4 regions of the Halomonas sp. 7T genome follow, and region 1 is predicted to be linked to each of the others. Evidence: predicted binding sites of a transcription regulator. Region 1 holds the regulator's gene; each other region holds the start of a gene.
What was found. Region 1 encodes FNR, which switches genes on or off when oxygen is low (the NO sensors DNR and NnrR bind a similar motif). Its sites were predicted from a motif close to TTGATNTANATCAA; they were not measured.
Positions count from the first base shown of each region.

Region 2: ccoM (cytochrome c oxidase subunit CcoM) is a predicted target of FNR. The motif match lies at 2,120-2,133, and genes of this name have one in related genera.
Region 3: paaF (2,3-dehydroadipyl-CoA hydratase PaaF) is a predicted target of FNR. The motif match lies at 1,643-1,656, and genes of this name have one in related genera.
Region 4: hemN (oxygen-independent coproporphyrinogen III oxidase) is a predicted target of FNR. The motif match lies at 1,835-1,848, and genes of this name have one in related genera.

Region 1 is NZ_CP087112.1:2,463,166-2,467,566, forward strand. Features, by position in the region: gene LOS15_RS11520 (sulfite exporter TauE/SafE family protein) at 1-342, shown strand, start outside; gene hemN (oxygen-independent coproporphyrinogen III oxidase) at 518-1,945, shown strand; gene fnr (fumarate/nitrate reduction transcriptional regulator Fnr) at 2,004-2,756, shown strand; gene ttcA (tRNA 2-thiocytidine(32) synthetase TtcA) at 2,743-3,654, opposite strand; gene LOS15_RS11540 (cation:proton antiporter) at 3,777-4,401, opposite strand, start outside.
Region 2 is NZ_CP087112.1:1,080,257-1,084,657, reverse strand. Features, by position in the region: gene LOS15_RS04960 (group I truncated hemoglobin) at 1-47, shown strand, start outside; gene LOS15_RS04955 (sensor domain-containing diguanylate cyclase) at 31-1,182, opposite strand; gene LOS15_RS04950 (hypothetical protein) at 1,176-1,688, opposite strand; gene ccoM (cytochrome c oxidase subunit CcoM) at 1,886-2,011, opposite strand; gene LOS15_RS04940 (peptidylprolyl isomerase) at 2,239-2,757, opposite strand; gene LOS15_RS04935 (AmpG family muropeptide MFS transporter) at 2,891-4,258, shown strand; gene LOS15_RS04930 (SEC-C domain-containing protein) at 4,266-4,401, opposite strand, start outside.
Region 3 is NZ_CP087112.1:3,350,986-3,355,386, forward strand. Features, by position in the region: gene paaG (2-(1,2-epoxy-1,2-dihydrophenyl)acetyl-CoA isomerase PaaG) at 2-793, opposite strand; gene paaF (2,3-dehydroadipyl-CoA hydratase PaaF) at 810-1,583, opposite strand; gene paaN (phenylacetic acid degradation protein PaaN) at 1,952-3,628, shown strand; gene paaY (phenylacetic acid degradation protein PaaY) at 3,640-4,245, shown strand; gene paaX (phenylacetic acid degradation operon negative regulatory protein PaaX) at 4,352-4,401, opposite strand, start outside.
Region 4 is NZ_CP087112.1:766,495-770,895, forward strand. Features, by position in the region: gene LOS15_RS03490 (NnrS family protein) at 2-1,213, shown strand; gene LOS15_RS03495 (Rrf2 family transcriptional regulator) at 1,221-1,667, opposite strand; gene hemN (oxygen-independent coproporphyrinogen III oxidase) at 1,976-3,361, shown strand; gene LOS15_RS03505 (lipocalin-like domain-containing protein) at 3,435-4,401, opposite strand, start outside.

The DNA.
Region 1 (4,401 bases):
CGATACCTTTGGCGCTACATAGAGCCGCTGGGGCGCCGTTTAATGCCTGTTGTACATCTTCCTCAAGCGTTTACCCTTGGCGCATTATGGGGCTGGCTTCCCTGCGGTCTGGTCTATTCCATGCTTACCTGGAGTCTCGCGATTGCCGACCCGCTTCAAGGCGCGCTACTCATGGGCGCCTTTGGATTAGGCACCCTACCTGCCCTACTCGCAACAGGCTTAGCCGCCCAGCAGCTTAGCCAGCTAATACGCCACCCGGCCACTCGTAGCATTGCTGCACTGACAATTATTGGTTTTGCAGTATGGCAATTATGGACGCTGGTGGGGCATAGCACCCCTTAACACCCCGGCACGCATTACTTGATATAGCTCAACGCTTTCATGGTTTGCTTGTTCTAGCATTTAACAGCGTTTAAGCCTGTTTGCCAGGCATAAACACCTGTTATCCCCTGTTGCTTTTGAAATCTTGCTATTCAAGCTTGGTGACACCTTGCTTTTAAACCCTGGAGCGCCTTCCATGCGTGCACAAGCCACTGCTGCCGTTTCACACCCTACACTTGCAGCGCCTTCGGCCACTGCCTGGGACGAGGCGCTGCTACGCCGTTATGACAAAAGCGGCCCACGTTACACCTCTTACCCTACGGCACTCGCTTTTCATGAGCAGTTCACCGCAGACGACTTTACCCAAGCGCTAGAACGCAGTAATCACCACCAGCGGCCACTCTCACTTTATGTACACGTGCCTTTCTGTCGCAAAATTTGCTTCTACTGCGCCTGCAATAAAATTGCGACCAAGAATACGCAGCTGGCAGAGCCGTACTTATCTAGGCTCGACCGTGAAATGGTCTTAACTGCTCGCCATTTAGATACCCATCGACCAGTGCAACAGTTGCATTGGGGCGGCGGTACACCAACGTTTCTTTCGCTCTCCCAAATGAGCGATCTGATTGACCGCCTTGATGCGCGCTTTGGTTTATCCATGTCGCCTGATCGTGACTACGCCATTGAAATTGACCCACGGGAAGCCGATGTTTTTACCCTTCGCCACTTGCAGTCGTTGGGCTTTAATCGGCTGAGTCTTGGCGTACAGGATTTAAACCCACAGGTACAAAAAGCGATCAATCGCGTGCAGCCACGGGTGCTCACCGAAACACTGATGGATGAAGCTCATCGACTGAGCTTTCGCTCCCTCAATCTGGATTTGATCTATGGTCTCCCCTTCCAGACTGAACAGAGCTTTGCCGATACGCTTCGCCAAGTCATAGAACTCAACCCTGCACGACTATCAGTGTTTAACTACGCCCACATGCCCGCCCGCTTTGCGCCCCAGCGGCGTATTAACGAAGAAGACCTACCAAGCGCCGATGAAAAACTCGCTATTTTGCATACCACTATTGAGATGCTGAGCAATGCAGGCTATGTACATATTGGGATGGATCATTTTGCTCGGCCAGATGATAGCTTGGCGATTGCACAGCGTAACGGCTCGCTGCAGCGCAATTTTCAAGGTTACTCCAGCCACGCCCAGTGCGACTTGGTAGGACTTGGTGTTTCAGCCATTTCTCGCGTGGATGACGTCTATGCGCAAAACCCTACTTCTCTTGAGCACTTTGAGACAGCGTTAGATCAAGGTAGGCTAGCGACTGAAAAAGGTTTACGATTAAATCATGATGACCTAATACGTCGAGATGTTATTGAACGCTTAATGTGCGATATGCGAATTGATTTAGCTGCGATAGGCCAGCGCTGGGGAATTGATGCTGCTGACTATTTCTCCCCGGTTCTTGAGCAGCTTAACGCGGCAGAGCAGGACGGTTTGCTGATGCGTGATGGCCTCTCTTTGAGCGCCACACACACTGGCCGACTGCTTATTCGTCATATTGCCATGGCTTTCGATGCTTATTTACCAGGTCAATCATCTCAGCGTTACTCAAAGATTATGTGACCCTATTGAGGCGCTTTTGTCTGGCGCCTATCATGGCAAATGATAAATGGAGAATTACATGCCTCACCAAGCCAGCTCCCGACGTTCACTGCTGCAAGAAGCGCGCTGTCAAACCTGCAGTCTTAGTTCGTTGTGCCTACCGCTGGCCCTGGAGCTTGAGGATATGGGGCAGTTCGATGCAATTATCCGCCGTCGCGCGCCGCTTAAAAAAGGCGAATCTCTGTTTCGTCAGGAAGACCCGTTTACCAGTGTCTATGCCGTGCGCTCAGGTAGCCTTAAACAGGTTACCAGTGAAGGTAATGGCAATGATCAGCTCACCAATTTTTATCTGCCCAGCGAATTGGTGGGGTTAGACGGTATCGATGAAAACTATTACCCCGGCAGCGTTATTGCTCTGGAAACCACCACCGTTTGCGAAATTCCTTTCGACCGCCTGGATACGCTCTCTGAAGAGCTGCCCGAATTGCGGGGACAGCTCTACCGGAGCATGAGCAAAGAACTAAAGGATGATCGGCGCATGATGCGTTTGTTGTCACGCAAAACCGCTGATCAGCGGCTCGCCAGCTTTTTAATTACCCTTTCAGACCGCTTTCGCCGCCGTGGGTACTCGCCCTTCAGCTTCCGGCTCTCTATGTCTCGGGCGGATCTAGGTAATTACCTAGGCTTAGCCGTGGAGACTGTTAGCCGGATTCTTAGCCGTTTTCAGCAACAAGCCGTGGTAGCCGTGTCAGGACGTGAAATTAATATCCTCGACATGCAACGGTTAATTATCTTGGCCGAAGAAGACGAACAGACGTCTATACCACGTTGAAGGCTTGGATTCGTCCGGCCATCATTGCGGCTTGTTTGTCTTCCAGGTTTTCAAAATCAAATAGTTGACGGTCGGCGAGCTGGGAAGGCGTCACATTTGTGACTGCTTTAAACATACTTTCCAGCCGTCCAGGATGCTTTTTATCCCACTCGGCCAGCATGTCTTTAACAACCTGTCGCTGAAGATTAGGCTGTGAACCACACAAGTTACACGGAATGATGGGAAACGCCATCAGTCGTGAAAACTCGGCTATGTCTGCCTCTTTACAGTAAGCAAGCGGGCGAATAACGATATTTTTTCCATCATCGGATAGCAGCTTAGGCGGCATGGCTTTTAAAGTCCCGCCAAAAAACATATTCAAAAACAGCGTTTCTAAAATATCTTCACGGTGATGACCCAACGCGATCTTGGTAGCCCCAATTTCTTCAGCAAAGCCATACAGCGACCCTCGGCGCAAACGTGAGCAGAGCGCGCAGGTGGTTTTACCTTCGGGCGTTTTCTCCTTTACCACGGAGTAGGTATCCCGCTCTAGGATATGGTATTCCACACCTAGCTTCTCTAAATAGCGCGGTAGGATATGCTCTGGAAACCCTGGCTGCTTTTGATCCATATTCACCGCCACCAGTGAGAAGTTCACCGGAGCGTTACGCTGCAGGTTGCGCAAAATCTCAAGCATGGTGTAGCTATCTTTACCACCTGACAGGCATACCATTACCCTGTCGCCTTCATTAATCATCTGATAATCAATGATGGCGTTCCCCACCTCACGGCGCAGACGTTTCTGCAACTTATTGAATTCGCGCTTCTGTTTAGCGTCGTGAAGCTCAGACGAATTCAGCTGTTTGCCAGCTAAAATCGTATCTGTCGTTGCGGGGTCAAAATGATCAGGTTGTTGCATGATAGTAAACACTGCCGAGGTTAGAGAGAGCGACACATATTCTAACAATTATAACAACGTTCACCCAATACAAACCCGTAGCGTTATCTTTAACGCAATGGCGCCGGATAACCGAACGTTGATCAATGCGTATTGTGTTGATCTGAGTTGGTGACAGTGCGCTTGACCAGTAGCGGACCAAATAGCTCAAAAACGATCGTCGAGGTGACCACCGTTGCCACAATTAGCCGTCCTTGATCAGGAAAACGCTCAGCAGCCAACAATGCCATCCCCATTGCGACCCCTGCCTGCGGCAGCAGCGCAAGGCCAATATCGGTATTTAAGCTCGGCTCACGCCGACGCATGGCCAATACTCCTAGATAACCTCCTATATAGCGCCCAATGCTACGCAAAACGATATACGCAGCAACCAGCCCCAATGCTGAGCTTAAGTGGGCCAAGTTGAGGCTTGCACCCGCTAATACAAAGAAAAAGACCAAAAACGGCCACTCAATTTGCTCTATTTCGCTAAAGGAGCGCGTGTGATGTGAAGAGACATTGACGATTACAAAACCTGCAATCATCGCTGTTAAAAGCGCGGAAACATTGAGATAACTGGAGAGACCCGCGATCAAAAGCATAAGTGCCAAGGCTTCGGCCTGAGTTGGGCGTCCTGGTTTAAGGTGGCCGGTTAACCACGCCGCTGGAAACCCAAGTAATGTCCCAAGCAATACGGCCCCTCCAAGCTCCCAAAGCGCATGCACTAAA
Region 2 (4,401 bases), 1.4 Mb from region 1:
TAGGCCGCTTAGCGCCTCTCTACGATGACATTATGCGCCTGCGCTGATCTGCCAGCCATCACGACCTGCCGCTTTCACGCTATACAGCGCTTTATCAGCCGTTTCATAAGCGTACGCGAAGGTTGTTTCAACCGCTATAAAGCGCACAGCGCCTATGCTGAGCGTTACCTGTTTGTTATCTGGATGGGCGGGGTGGTTAAACTGTTCAGCCGTCAGCCCCGTTATTAACGATTCACAGTACTGCGCTAGCTCGGTGTCATCAGCACACGGTAACACGGCAGCAAACTCATCACCGCCTAGCCGGTAGAGCTTAGCCTCCGTGCCTAACTGCTTTTTCAGCAGGCTGGCCAAACGACGCAATAGCTGATCGCCGGCAGGGTGGCCCAGCTCATCGTTGTACTGTTTGAAGAAGTCGATATCTACCAAGATCAACCCAAGGGGCTGGTTGGCTCTTGCCATAACCTCTTGATGTAGCGCACTGCGGTTGCCAATCCCGGTGAGCGGGTCACGCATAGCTCGCTTCATCCAGGCAATTTTTTGCTCAGTAGCACGCTGCGTCCGGCGCAGTTGGCGCTCATGCATCCCCCAAAAAAGTAACCCCATGATGAAAATAGTCATACTAGAGTAGATAAGCATTTGGCTATGGCGCCGGGTACTTTCCGAGAAGTTATTAATCACCATACCCCGGCGGTCTAACTGATCCATTTCAATGTGCGTTAGGCAGTTAATAGGCTCTAACAGCTCACGCGAGGCAGCCAATGGTGAAAGCGCATCTTGCGTGAGACGCGAGGTAAGCGAGCCCACCGTCGTGACACTAGGCCCCGTGCAAGCATACTCTTGATGATAAACGCTCACGTCCATCAACCCATAGGCGAGATCCAGATTCAATGAAATCGCCTCGATGTTCTCCCCACTCATTGGCTGGTCGTTGAGCAGCGTTTGCTGGGCATTTTGTAGGTAAGCGCGAGAGCGAGTAGCCAATTGCTGGCCTGTTAAGCTGCCTGTTTGGCTAAAGTAGGCCTGGATTTCTGGATACACCCAGCGCGATTCATAAACAATCAGCATCATCAGCGCCATAAAGCTCATCAGGCTTAGCGAAAGCCACGTAACGTAACGGCGTCTTACCCAGCCTGGTTTTTCAGCGGATTCAGGCGATTTTACAGGCTGATTCGCACTCACCATCTGGCCTCTATGCTACGAATCATCCAAACCCAGTCATTAAATTCACGAAGTGAGTTGACATCGCGCGTTCCGTAATCTCGCTCGACCAAGCGAAACGGCCCGCGAGAGCGAAGTGACAGTGGTTCGCCATCCTCTTCAACAATCATGAACCAATTGGGGTCATCCCACCCGCCGAGCGTGACGCTGTAGTCATCCCAGGCTGTGAAATGTAGCTCAGGAGGGATATCACCAAACTGCTCAATCAGGAAATCGCGGAACTCAAAGCCACGCATTTCCACGTCTCGTCCCTGGTAAGGATCAAAAAGCGTAAAAGTGGCGTCTGCCTGCTGGAGTAGCGTTGCGACCGGGAGTTGACGGGTATCATCGCCGTTGATGAGCGTTAACACTTGCGCATGAACACTTGCTAATGGAAAAACGATCAGCAGTAGTAACAAAGAGGCAAAGCCCGCTTTTACCTGCTTTCTAAAACGTTGAGTAAATACAACGCATAAACGAGCAGCGGTCATGGAAAGGAGTTCCCTAATGGCAAGTATTGTCTACAGTAAAAGTACTATACCAGAGCATGACGACTACCGTTTTCAACGCCTATTAACTTAAGACGAAAAGACGGACAAACAAAAAAGCCGGCCCAAGTGGGCCGGCAACAGGAAGCTTACTCGTAAAAGCAAGCCCCCTCCCCTGACGACGGTAACAACCGATAAAACTAAGGCTTTTTACGCTCATCCTTACGAAGATGGTCGCGGATGACAAAGCCAGCCCAACCGATCATAAATGCAATCACTAACGCGATAGTGACTAAGCTAAAAACGACAGTATCATCCCAGTACATGGCTTCCCCTCCCGCCGTGATATATGCATTCATCCTACGGGGTTAACGGAGGGGGAAACTGACCTGGGTCAAGCTTTTAAGATGGCTCAACTAGGACCGGTAAAGAACTTGACGCACATCATTTCTAAGGATGCTAAGCACTTAATTAGCTCGGTAGCCGCACTTAGGGAGGAGGCTTACCTATAACGTCACAGCACTTTGTCTCAGCACTTTGTCTCAGCGTTTTGTCACAAAACTTTGCGGTCTTCCACTTTGCTGTGCTCGGTACCCGGTGGTAACGGGTGACCCTTGGCTAATTCTGCCCGGGTAGCCTCTCTTACGTCTAACACGGTTACTTGGTAGCGAAGGGTATGTCCTGCCAGGGGATGGTTGGTATCCACCGTGACCTGCTCACCGTCAATACTCAGCACCGTGACAATTTGCGGCCCGGCTTCTCCTTCGGTTTGGAACCGGCTACCGGGTTCAAGCTCAGCGCTACCAAACGACGCTCGGCTTACCTCTTGCACCAAGTCATCATTGCGCACTCCGTACGCTTCGGCGGGGGCTAACGTGACACGAAGCTCTGCTCCTGCCTCTTTTCCCTCTAGCGCACGCTCCAGGCCAGGTAGGATATTATTGTGGCCGTGTAGGTACTCCAACGGCGTACTACGCGCCTGGGAGTCATCCAACACGTGGGTACTACCATCGTGAAGTACGTCGCTGAGTACATAGTGTAAGGTCACTACCTGATGTGCCGTAATCGACATGGAAAACTCCTCTCCGGTAAGCTGTGGGCGTTGTCATGGAGTGCTAACCATGAACCCTGAGCCTAGTCTAACACCGACCGGTTTTTGAGCGGGCCTCGACACTGACGTTTTCTTTTTTGGAGTGTATGACTACATGCCCACCCCGACGCCCCAGCGCAGTTGGTTGGCGGCGCTTGGTATTTACTGCCGAGCACCTGTGATCACCATGCTGTTTTTAGGCTTTTCCGCTGGCCTGCCGTTTCTTCTGGTATTTTCCACGCTATCAGCCTGGCTACGCAGTGACGGTGTAGAAGTGGCCGCCATCGGCTTTTTTGCCTGGATTGGTATGCTCTATTCAATCAAGTTTTTTTGGGCACCAATTGTAGATCGTTTAGCGCTTCCGCTACTAACCCGCGCGTTTGGCCAACGCAGGGGCTGGATGCTGCTGGCCCAGGGCATGATTGCCGCTGGGTTAGTCGGTTTGGCAGGTGTAGACCCCGTAGGTAACTTAGGCTGGGTAGCAGCCTTTGCCCTTTTGGTGGCATTTGGCTCCGCAACGCAAGATATCGCCATCGATGCCTACCGAATTGAGTCCGCTGATGACGATGTTCAAGCAGCCATGGCCTCCACCTACATTATTGGCTATCGAGGCGGGCTGCTGGCGGCCGGGGCCGGTGCGCTCTACGTGGCCTCGGCAGTATCATGGAACGCGGCCTACCTCACTATGGCTGCGCTGGTAGGCATTGGCGTGCTCACCGTGCTAATTCGCCCGGAGCCCAAGCGCGCCTCGTTAAGCGTACAATTAATTCATGAACCCAAAGTGCGAGCGTTTATTCGTGCCAGCCGAGGCAAGCCCAAAACGCTGCGTCGTTTAGGTGCTTGGGGGATTGGAGCGATTGTCTGCCCTTTTACCGACTTCTTCCGCCGCTATGGTGTGAAGGCGATGGGCATTTTGGTCTTTATTGCGGTGTTTCGCATTAGCGACCTTGCCATGGCCTCCATGGCGAACCCGCTCTATATCGACCTTGGCTTTTCGCTGGCAACGATCGCCAATGTTACCAATATTTTTGGAATTGCCATGAGCATTGCAGGGGGCATATTGGGCGGGCTGCTAGTAGCCCGTTACGGCATTGGCCCGCTACTGGTGTTTGGTGCGGGTTTGGTAATGGTAACCAACCTGCTGTTTGCAGCTCTTGCTGTGATTGGCAATCAAGTGCCTATGCTGGTGGTAACGATTATAGGCGATAACCTCGCCAATGGGCTTGCCAGCGCGGTGTTTATTGCGTTCCTCTCCAGCTTAACCTCGCGGGCCTACACGGCCACACAGTACGCGCTATTTTCGTCACTGATGACGCTGCCGGGCAAATTCTTGAGCGGATTTGGCGGCATTGTGGTGGGCGCCCAGGGCTATGCCACTTTCTTTGTGGTAGCCACACTGCTCGGCTTACCCGCGATTGCGTTAGCGATCTGGATAAGCCGAGATAAGCAGCTAGTCCCTACCCCGCTTGCTCAGGCTAACTAGCCGCCTGTTAGCGGTGATGATTAAGCCACTCCAGAGCGCCTGGGGTGGTGCGCCACTGGTCACGCATTAACGTGCGGTACTGCCATGCCTCTGCCCGGGAGCCAGGGTCAACCTGGCCATCAGCATAGGGCATGGAGGGCCTT
Region 3 (4,401 bases), 890 kb from region 1:
ATCACTCTCCCTTGAAGGTGGGGCGACGTTTCTCGATAAAAGCGCTAACGCCTTCGCGGTAATCTTCTGTACGCCCGGCAAGGCGCTGCAGGTCGCGTTCCAGGTCGAGCTGTTCGTTGAAGCTGTTATCGCTGCTGGCGTGCAGGGCACGTTTGATCAGTGCCAAGCCGCGCGTCGGTTGATTGGCCAAGTGGCGAGCCATGTTCATGGCTTCTTCTTGAAGCGCTTCATCGTCGACGCAGCGCCAGATCATGCCCCACTGTTCGGCCGTCTCGGCGGGCAGCTTGTCGCCAAGCATTGCCAAGCCCTTGGCCCGCGCCATGCCCACTAAGTTAAGCAGCGTCCAGGTGCCACCAGAGTCTGGGATCAAGCCGATCTTGCAGAAAGCCTGGATAAAGCTTGCTGAACGAGCAGCCAATACGATGTCGCAGGCCAGAGCGATGTTGGCACCGGCACCTGCGGCCACACCGTTCACCGCACAAATGGTCGGGAAAGGCATGTCTTTAAGAGCGCGCAACATAGGGTTGTAGCGTTTTTCAAGCGACTCGCCGAGGTCGGGGGCTTGCTCGCCGGGCGCGACGCTACGATCGGAAAGATCCTGGCCGGCACAGAAGCCTCGACCGTTGCCGGTCAGTAACAACGCGCGAACACTTGAGTCCTGGCGCACGGCCTTAAGCGCTTTGCGCATTTCAGCATGCATTTCGGTATTGAAGCTGTTCAGGCTGTCGGGGCGGTTCAGCGTGATACAGGCAACGCCGTCTTCCACGGTGTAAAGCAGGGGCGCTTGGCTCATGGGTAATATCCTTGTGTCAGTGCCCTTGAAAAATGGCAGGTCGTTTTTCTTGGAAGGCGCGAATGCCCTCTTCGCGGTCTGCAGTGCCCGCCAGCAAGGTGAACGCATGGCGTTCAAAGCGCAGGCCGGTAGCTAGATCGGTATCCATTGCCTTGTGTAACGATTCACGTGCCAAGCGCACGGCCAGCGGTGCCTTGGCGGCAATGCGCGTTGCAATGACCATGGCACGCTCAAGTGTTAATTCGGGCTGGGTAATCTCGCTAATCAGGCCAGCTTCAAGGGCGCGGCGAGCAGAAATTGGCTCGCCAGTTAGCACCATTTGGGTGGCCAGTGACTTACCCACCGCTCTAAGCAAACGTTGGGTGCCGCCAGCGCCGGGCATGATGCCCAGGTTAATTTCCGGTTGGCCGAACAGGGCGTTTTCACCAGCAATAATAATGTCGGCGTGCATGGCCAGCTCGCAGCCACCGCCCAAGGCGTAGCCATTAACAGCAGCAATGATCGGTTTGCGAAAACGCGTAATGGTGGCCCAGTGGTGCTGGCGAGGATCTTCCAGCATGCCGACTAGGTCGCGCTCTGCCATTTCATTAATATCCGCACCGGCGGCAAACGCTTTCGTACTGCCGGTAATCACCACGGCGCGCACTTTCTCATCACTATCAGCGCTGCGCAGCGTGTTGGCGAGCTCGCCAAGTAGCTGGGTATTAAGTGCATTCAATGCGTCCGGACGATTCAGCGTGATGCATAAAACGCCTTCCAGAGGCGGGGTTGTTTTTAGAGTAGTGAGCATTTTTACCTCAGTTCGGCCTGTGGCGCACAGGATGAATATTTACCGAGTATAGATTTATTTTGATACACATCAATATTGATTAATTGTTATTAGTGTGTCGCTTATTGGTGTTTTTGAGTATTTATTCTCTGTTAACAATGGTTTACATGTATTTATAACGAGTGAATGATAGTTATTAGACCATGGTATGAAAGGTGGAGAATTGGCCTTAAAAGTGACCTTTATCCCTTATATATCGAGTTTTTTGATCGTGGTGGGCTAATTGTTGAGCAAGCGGTGTTAGGGAAAGCGTTTGATGTTTTGTTACGGGAAAGATAGTCTTCTTGTATATAACGTATCAAAAAAATAAGTGAGTGCAGGAGCGCCCCATGACGCAATTAGCGCAGCAGATGTTCGATTCTCATCGCCAGACCCTAGAGCAGGCCGTCAAAGCAATTGCCAGCCGTACTTTCTGGACGCCTTATCCAGAAAGCATGCGCAAATACTCCGAAGACGCTGTTAAAGAGGCCCCTGCCAACTTCGAGGCACTGCGCAATCAGCCTTTTATGCTGAAAGCGGTGGGTAGCACTCAGCGAGTAGGCGGGGAAGTATCACCTTATGGCTTTGAACTTGGCATTACTTATGACCAGCCAAACCCCGACGAACTTATAGCGGCCATGCAAGTGGCAATGCGTGATTGGCGAGAGGCTGGGGCTGAAGCACGTACGGGGGTATGTTTAGAAATCCTGTCGCGCCTTAATGCCATGAGCCCGGAGATCGCCCAGGCGGTCATGCACACTAGCGGCCAAGGGCCGTTGATGGCGTTTCAGGCGGGCGGGCCGCATGCCCAAGATCGTGGTCTTGAAGCCGTGGCCCATGCTTGGCAATCAATGGCGCAGATTCCTACTGCTGCGCAGTGGGTTAAGCCTCAGGGCAAACATGACCCTATTGTCATGGATAAGCGTTTCCACATTGTGCCGCGCGGCATCTCGCTGGTGGTGGCCTGTTCAACGTTCCCCACTTGGAATACTTACCCTGGGCTGTTTGCCAGCTTGGCAACCGGTAACCCGGTGATGCTTAAACCGCACCCCGGCGCTATTCTGCCAGTAGCGATGACCACCCGCGTTGCACAGGAAGTGTTAGAAGAAGCAGGCTTTGACCCCTGTCTGGTGAGTTTGGTGCCCGACACAGCGGATGCGCCGTTAACCAAAACGTTGGCGCTTGATCCTGCGGTCAAGTTGATCGACTTCACTGGTTCTAATGCCTTCGGTGACTGGTTGATAGAGCATGCCACCCAGGCCCAGGTGTTTGCCGAGAAAGCCGGTATCAACACGGTGATTATCGACAGCCTGGATAATCTTAAGGCGGTCACCGCGAACCTTGCCTTCTCGCTGAGCCTTTATTCTGGACAGATGTGTACGACCCCCCAGGCGATTTATGTGCCTAAGAGCGGCATTGAAACATCAGATGGCCATTTAAGCTTTGACGACGTGGCGGCAGCGCTTGCCAAAGCCGTCCAAGTGTTCTTGGGTGACAGCGACCGTGCCTGCACGGTGCTGGGTACTCTCCAGTCGCTGGACACACAAGCTCGGATTGATGAGTGCCGTGGTTTGGGCGAAATAGTCCTGGATAGCGAGCCACGAAAACACGCCCAATACCCTGACGCCCGTATTCACACGCCGCTTATCCTCAAGGTGGATGCAGCGCAAAAGGCTGCCTATAGTGAGGAGCGCTTTGGCCCGATAAGCTTTATCGTCGCGACCGACAGCACTGCGCATAGCATTGAGCTGGCGCGTGAGGTGATTCGTGAAAAAGGCGCGATAACCTTCGGTGCCTATACCACTGATGAGGCCGTGGCCGATCAGTTTGAGCAGTTGGCTATTGAGTCGACGACACCGCTTTCACTGAACCTAGATGGGGGGATATTCGTCAACCAGTCTGCGGCGTTCAGTGACTTTCACGCCACGGGGGGGAATCCGGCCGCGAATGCTTCTTTATGTAATCAGGCGTTTGTTTCCAGCCGCTTCGTTGTGGTTCAAAACCGCCGCCATAGCCCCTCTAACTAACGGAGCACGTGATGCCTTACTATCGACTTGAAGGGGTGACGCCGGTGGTGCATCCGACCGCGTATGTCCACCCAACCGCAGTGTTAATCGGCGATGTGATTGTGGGCCCTGGCTGTTATGTTGGCCCTGGCGCGGTGATGCGCGGTGACTTCGGACGCCTAGTGCTTGAAGAAGGCGCGAACCTTCAGGACACTTGCGTGATGCATGGTTTTCCGGGATGCGTCACGAAGGTGGAGAAAGATGGTCATATCGGCCACGGTGCAGTTTTACATGGCTGCGTGATTGGGCGTGATGCCATGGTGGGTATGAACGCCGTGGTGATGGACGGTGCGCATATAGCGGAGCGTTCTATCGTTGCGGCGGCCGCGTTCGTCAAAGCGGGGTTTGAGTGTGAGCCGCAGTCTTTAGTGATGGGAGCGCCCGCAAAGGTGAAGCGCCCCCTGGGCGACGAAGAGTTTGCTTGGAAGCAGCAGGGTACCCAGGAGTATCAGCGCTTAGTGACCCGTTGCCGAGACAGCTTGGAGCCCTGTGAGCCGCTGGCAGAAATCGATGCTGATCGTCCTGCGCTGCTAGCCGGTGACACCCAGCCCAAGCAGCAGACTTTAGATAAGAAGTAGAGCCTATATCAGAAATAGAGCTTATATAGACAGCAAGTCTTGGATCAGTCGTCACACTTATTAACGCTATACGGTGTGACGACTGATAGAGCGCTTTAGCTAGCGCTCACTCCAACCCGCCAAAGCGCTGGTAGAAGCTAGGGCCGGGGGCTGGTA
Region 4 (4,401 bases), 1.7 Mb from region 1:
CATGCCAACCGTCAACTCATCCCAGCCAGCCCCCAAGCTTAAGCACCTGCCATTGATGCGCCTGGCATTTCGGCCTTTCTTCCTTTTGGCAGCGCTATTTAGCGTGGCATCGATGTTGGTTTGGTTAGCGTTCTGGCACGGCAATATGCTGCTGCGCCCCTATGGTGGGCTGATTTTTTGGCATCAGCATGAAATGCTGTTTGGCTTTGCGGCGGCGGTAGTTGCAGGCTTTTTACTGACCGCTGTGCGCAACTGGACTGGGTTACCGAGCTTAAGCGGCGCTCCGCTATTGGCGCTCGTCGTGTTGTGGCTATTGGGGCGGCTGTTGATGGCTTTTCCCATGGCGTTGCCGGGCTGGCTGATACGAATGGTCGACTTAGCGTTTCTGCCGGTGGTTGCCATCGTTATGGCGAAATTGGTGATCTCTGCGAAGCGTTGGCGCAATTTAATCTTTATCCCGGTGCTCGCGCTGTTGGCGTTGGCGAACCTGGCAATGCACCTGGGGTGGGTGAATGGCGATGCAGAGTTGATTCGCCAGGCGGCCTACTTAGCCGTGCTGTTGATCACGCTTTTGATGACAGTGGTTGGTGGGCGGGTGATTGCCATGTTTACCGCCAACCGTTTAGGGCGCCCCAAACTAGCGCCTATTCCCTTGCTTGAAGGCGTTACGTTGGCGAGTACAGTGAGCGTCGTATTGCTGCAGTTAGCCATCATGCTGGGCGTTGCTGTTCCTGCGCTGTTAATGGGCGGAGTAATGCTGTTTGCGGCATTGGCTAACACACTTCGCATGGCGCGCTGGGGTGGTCTACATAGCGGGCGTGAGCCGTTACTGTGGGGGTTGCACGGTAGCTACGCCTTCATCCCCTTGGGTCTTGTTATGTGGGTATTAGCGCTGATGGGGCTAATGCGCACTGAACTAGCCGTTCATGCTCTGAGCGTTGGTGGGATGGGCGTTATGATGCTGGCGATGATGGCCAGGGTGTCACTAGGCCATACCGGCCGGCCAATAAAAACCCTGCCGGGTATTGGCGTTGCGCTGGGGTTGTTGCTAATAGCCGCTTTGCTGCGCGCACCCCTATTGGCGCTATTTCCTCAGATTACCCACTGGGTCTATACCCTCAGTATCATCTTATGGTGCTTGGCTTATGGCGTATTTCTTGCGCATTACACCTTGCCGTTGATGCAGGCGCGGGTCGACGGTCAGGATGGCTAAATGCGTATTAAGCGCTAACGGAGGGGATGCGCATCAGGCGGGCCAACTGAGGTTGTTGATTGCCCAGTAAATCAGCCAGTGTGTAGTGGTCGAGTACGTCTAGAAAAGCGGACAATGCATCCGTAAGGATCGATTGAAGCCGACAGGCTGGCGTAATGATGCAGGCGTTATCGCTATGAAAGCACTCGACTAATGCCATGTCATGCTCCATCTCCCGCACCAGCTCCCCTAACACGATGGTGGTGGGGTCACGTGTCAGCAGTAGGCCACCATTCTTGCCGCGAATAGCCGTTACGTACTGTTTTTGGCTAAGTTCTTGAACGATTTTCATTAAATGATTGCGTGAAATATCAAACGTTTCGGCAATCTCGTGGATAGTAGAGCGCTCCTCTCCCTTGGCAGCAAGAAAGATCAATACGCGTATCGAATAATCAGTGAATCGAGTGAGGTGCATGGAGTTTACATTGCTCCGCAGGTCATTCAGGTATAAGTCATCTGGCGATAAAAAGCATATTGTATGAATGTTCAGTAGGTTGCAATCAGAGCATGAGGGAGTATCACGGATTTATCGCTGTTGCAGCGAATATCCGAGTACTTTAAGCGCCAATTTATTGCCGCTCTTTGACCTAAGTCATGGTGCGGTAGCGGGCTATTAACTGGGGAGGGACAGAGAGGCTTTAAAACGTATATTGTATGAATATTAACCATCGCGTGCTGCGCCCACTATCTAAATAGAGACCTTTCTCAGGGACTTTCCCGATTATGTTCGATGAGCAGTTGTTCAACCGCCCCCTAGTAGAAAAGTACGACAGGCCGGGGCCACGCTACACCTCTTATCCTACCGCTCCGCAGTTTTATGCTGCGTTTGCCGAGGATGACTACCGCAGTGCTGCTGAACGTAGTAATCAGGCTGAAGAACCAAAGCCGCTGTCGGTCTATGTGCATATCCCTTTCTGCAAAAGCCTCTGCTACTACTGCGCTTGCAATAAGATTATTACCCATAACACAGAGCGGGCGGCTGAGTATCTCCAGTGGCTAAAGCAGGAGATTCGCGTTCAAGGAGCGCTGTTTGATAGCACTCGGCGGATGACTCAATTACACCTTGGCGGAGGCACGCCCACCTACCTGACTAATCCCCAGCTAGGCGAGTTAATGGCAGCGCTGGACGAGGCCTTTCATTTTGCGGCGCCTGCCGAGCGTGAGTTCTCGCTAGAGGTTGATCCGCGTACGGTAACCCCAGAGCAGGTTTATGAACTGTATGCGCTGGGGTTTAATCGGTTGAGCTTTGGCGTGCAGGATTTTGATCACGAGGTGCAGCAAGCGGTCAATCGTGTGCAGAGCGAAGAGCAGGTGGTGTCGCTGGTTAAGGCAGCCCGGGATGCCGGGTTTGAATCGGTGAGCGTGGACTTAATCTACGGCCTGCCGCTACAGACGGTGGCGAGTTTCGATACCACGCTGGCCAAGATTATCGATCTGCAGCCGGACCGCATTGCCGCCTACAGCTACGCTCATCTACCCGAGCTGTTCAAGGCACAACGATTGATAAGCCCCGATGATATGCCGCCGCCGGAGCGTAAGCTGGAGCTGCTGGAATTAACCATCAATCGCCTGACCGCTGCTGGTTACGTCTACATTGGCATGGATCACTTCGCCTTGCCGGATGATGAGCTGAGCTTGGCCCGTGAAAATGGCACGCTGCAGCGTAACTTTCAGGGTTACTCCACCCAAGCCGACTGCGACATGATTGGGCTGGGTATCACGTCTATAGGGAAAGTGGGCGATACCTACAGTCAGAACGTCAAAGAAACCGCTCAGTACCAGCACCGCCTGGACGAGAGGCGCTTGCCCGTTTTCCGAGGCTACCGGCTTAGCGACGATGACTGCCTGCGCCGCGATATCATCAATACACTGATGTGTCATGGGCACCTTGAGTTTGCCGCTATCGAGGCCCGCCACCGCATCGACTTTCGCACTTACTTTGCAAGTGCATTAACGAGTTTGGAGGAGATGGCGGAAGATAGTCTTATTGCTTTGCGTGACCACGAGATAGAAGTACTGCCTGCGGGGCGATTGATGGTTCGTAATTTAGCGATGGCGTTCGATGCTTACTTGAAGCCGGCTGAAAATCGCTATTCGCGAACTGTATGACCCCAGGTCTACGGTCGTCTTTTCTTGAATAGGTGCTGCCGACATGCTGCTCCACCGGCGCAAATGACACCCGCTACTCGTAGCCCGTCATTTCGAGATAGCCAACGCCGATCTCTTCTTGGGTCGGCGTGTTGCGTACTATCACGTCGCCTTCCCAGTACGGCACGCTAGTAGGCATCCAGCGGTTAGGGTGGCGCGCCTCAATGGTCATATCAATGTCAGCGGAGGTGAGTGTCAGTTGCCAACGGGTGGGAATCTCTCGCTCAGCCACGCGTGCGGTGGAAAGGGGCGTGAGGGTCAGAATGTCGGTACCTATTTGCTGGGTATTTCCCTTAGCATCAAATAAGTGAGCGAACAGGTAGTCGCCACCTTTTTCACCGCCACCTCTTAGCCGGTAGGCCATGAGCTTGCGTCCATCGTTTAAATGTAGCGAAAACCAGTCCCAGCCGGTCTGTTCGGGGGTCAGCAGTTGGCTGCTCCACTCGCGGTCCAGCCAGCCGTTGCCCTGAACCTCACGGGTTTCTCCGTTCAACGTTACGCTGCCTGTAATGGTTAGAAAGGGCTGGCTGTAGTAGTGAGAGCCTTGGCCTTCCACAGTTTTGGCGTTAAACCCGTTTTCGCCGTGCCACACCAGCGGGCCTTCTGCCTGCAGGGCAAGGTCATAGCCAAAACGTGCGTCGCCTTCACCGCTGTAGGCGGTGAGGGTAAAGCGCTCAAAGTTTTCATCTGAGGGGCTTTGGAATGTCCAGTTATCTATCCAGGCCTGAAAAGGGGCGGCGATGACACCGGCTTGCCCTTGGGATTGGCCGCTATGGCTGCGTGCGAAGCGTTCTGCAGCGAGTTGCGTGGCCTGTTGGGAAATGCCCATATGTGCCATCCATACCTGATCGCTGGCCCAGGGGGCTGGGGCGGGGCGTTCCTGGGGTGGCATAAGTGCTTGGCGAAACAGTGTCCACTGCAGCCCTAGCGGTTCGCCCGTCTCATCTTCAAGGTTGGCGGTTAAGTACCACCACTCAATACGATAGTCAGGGTGCGGGCCG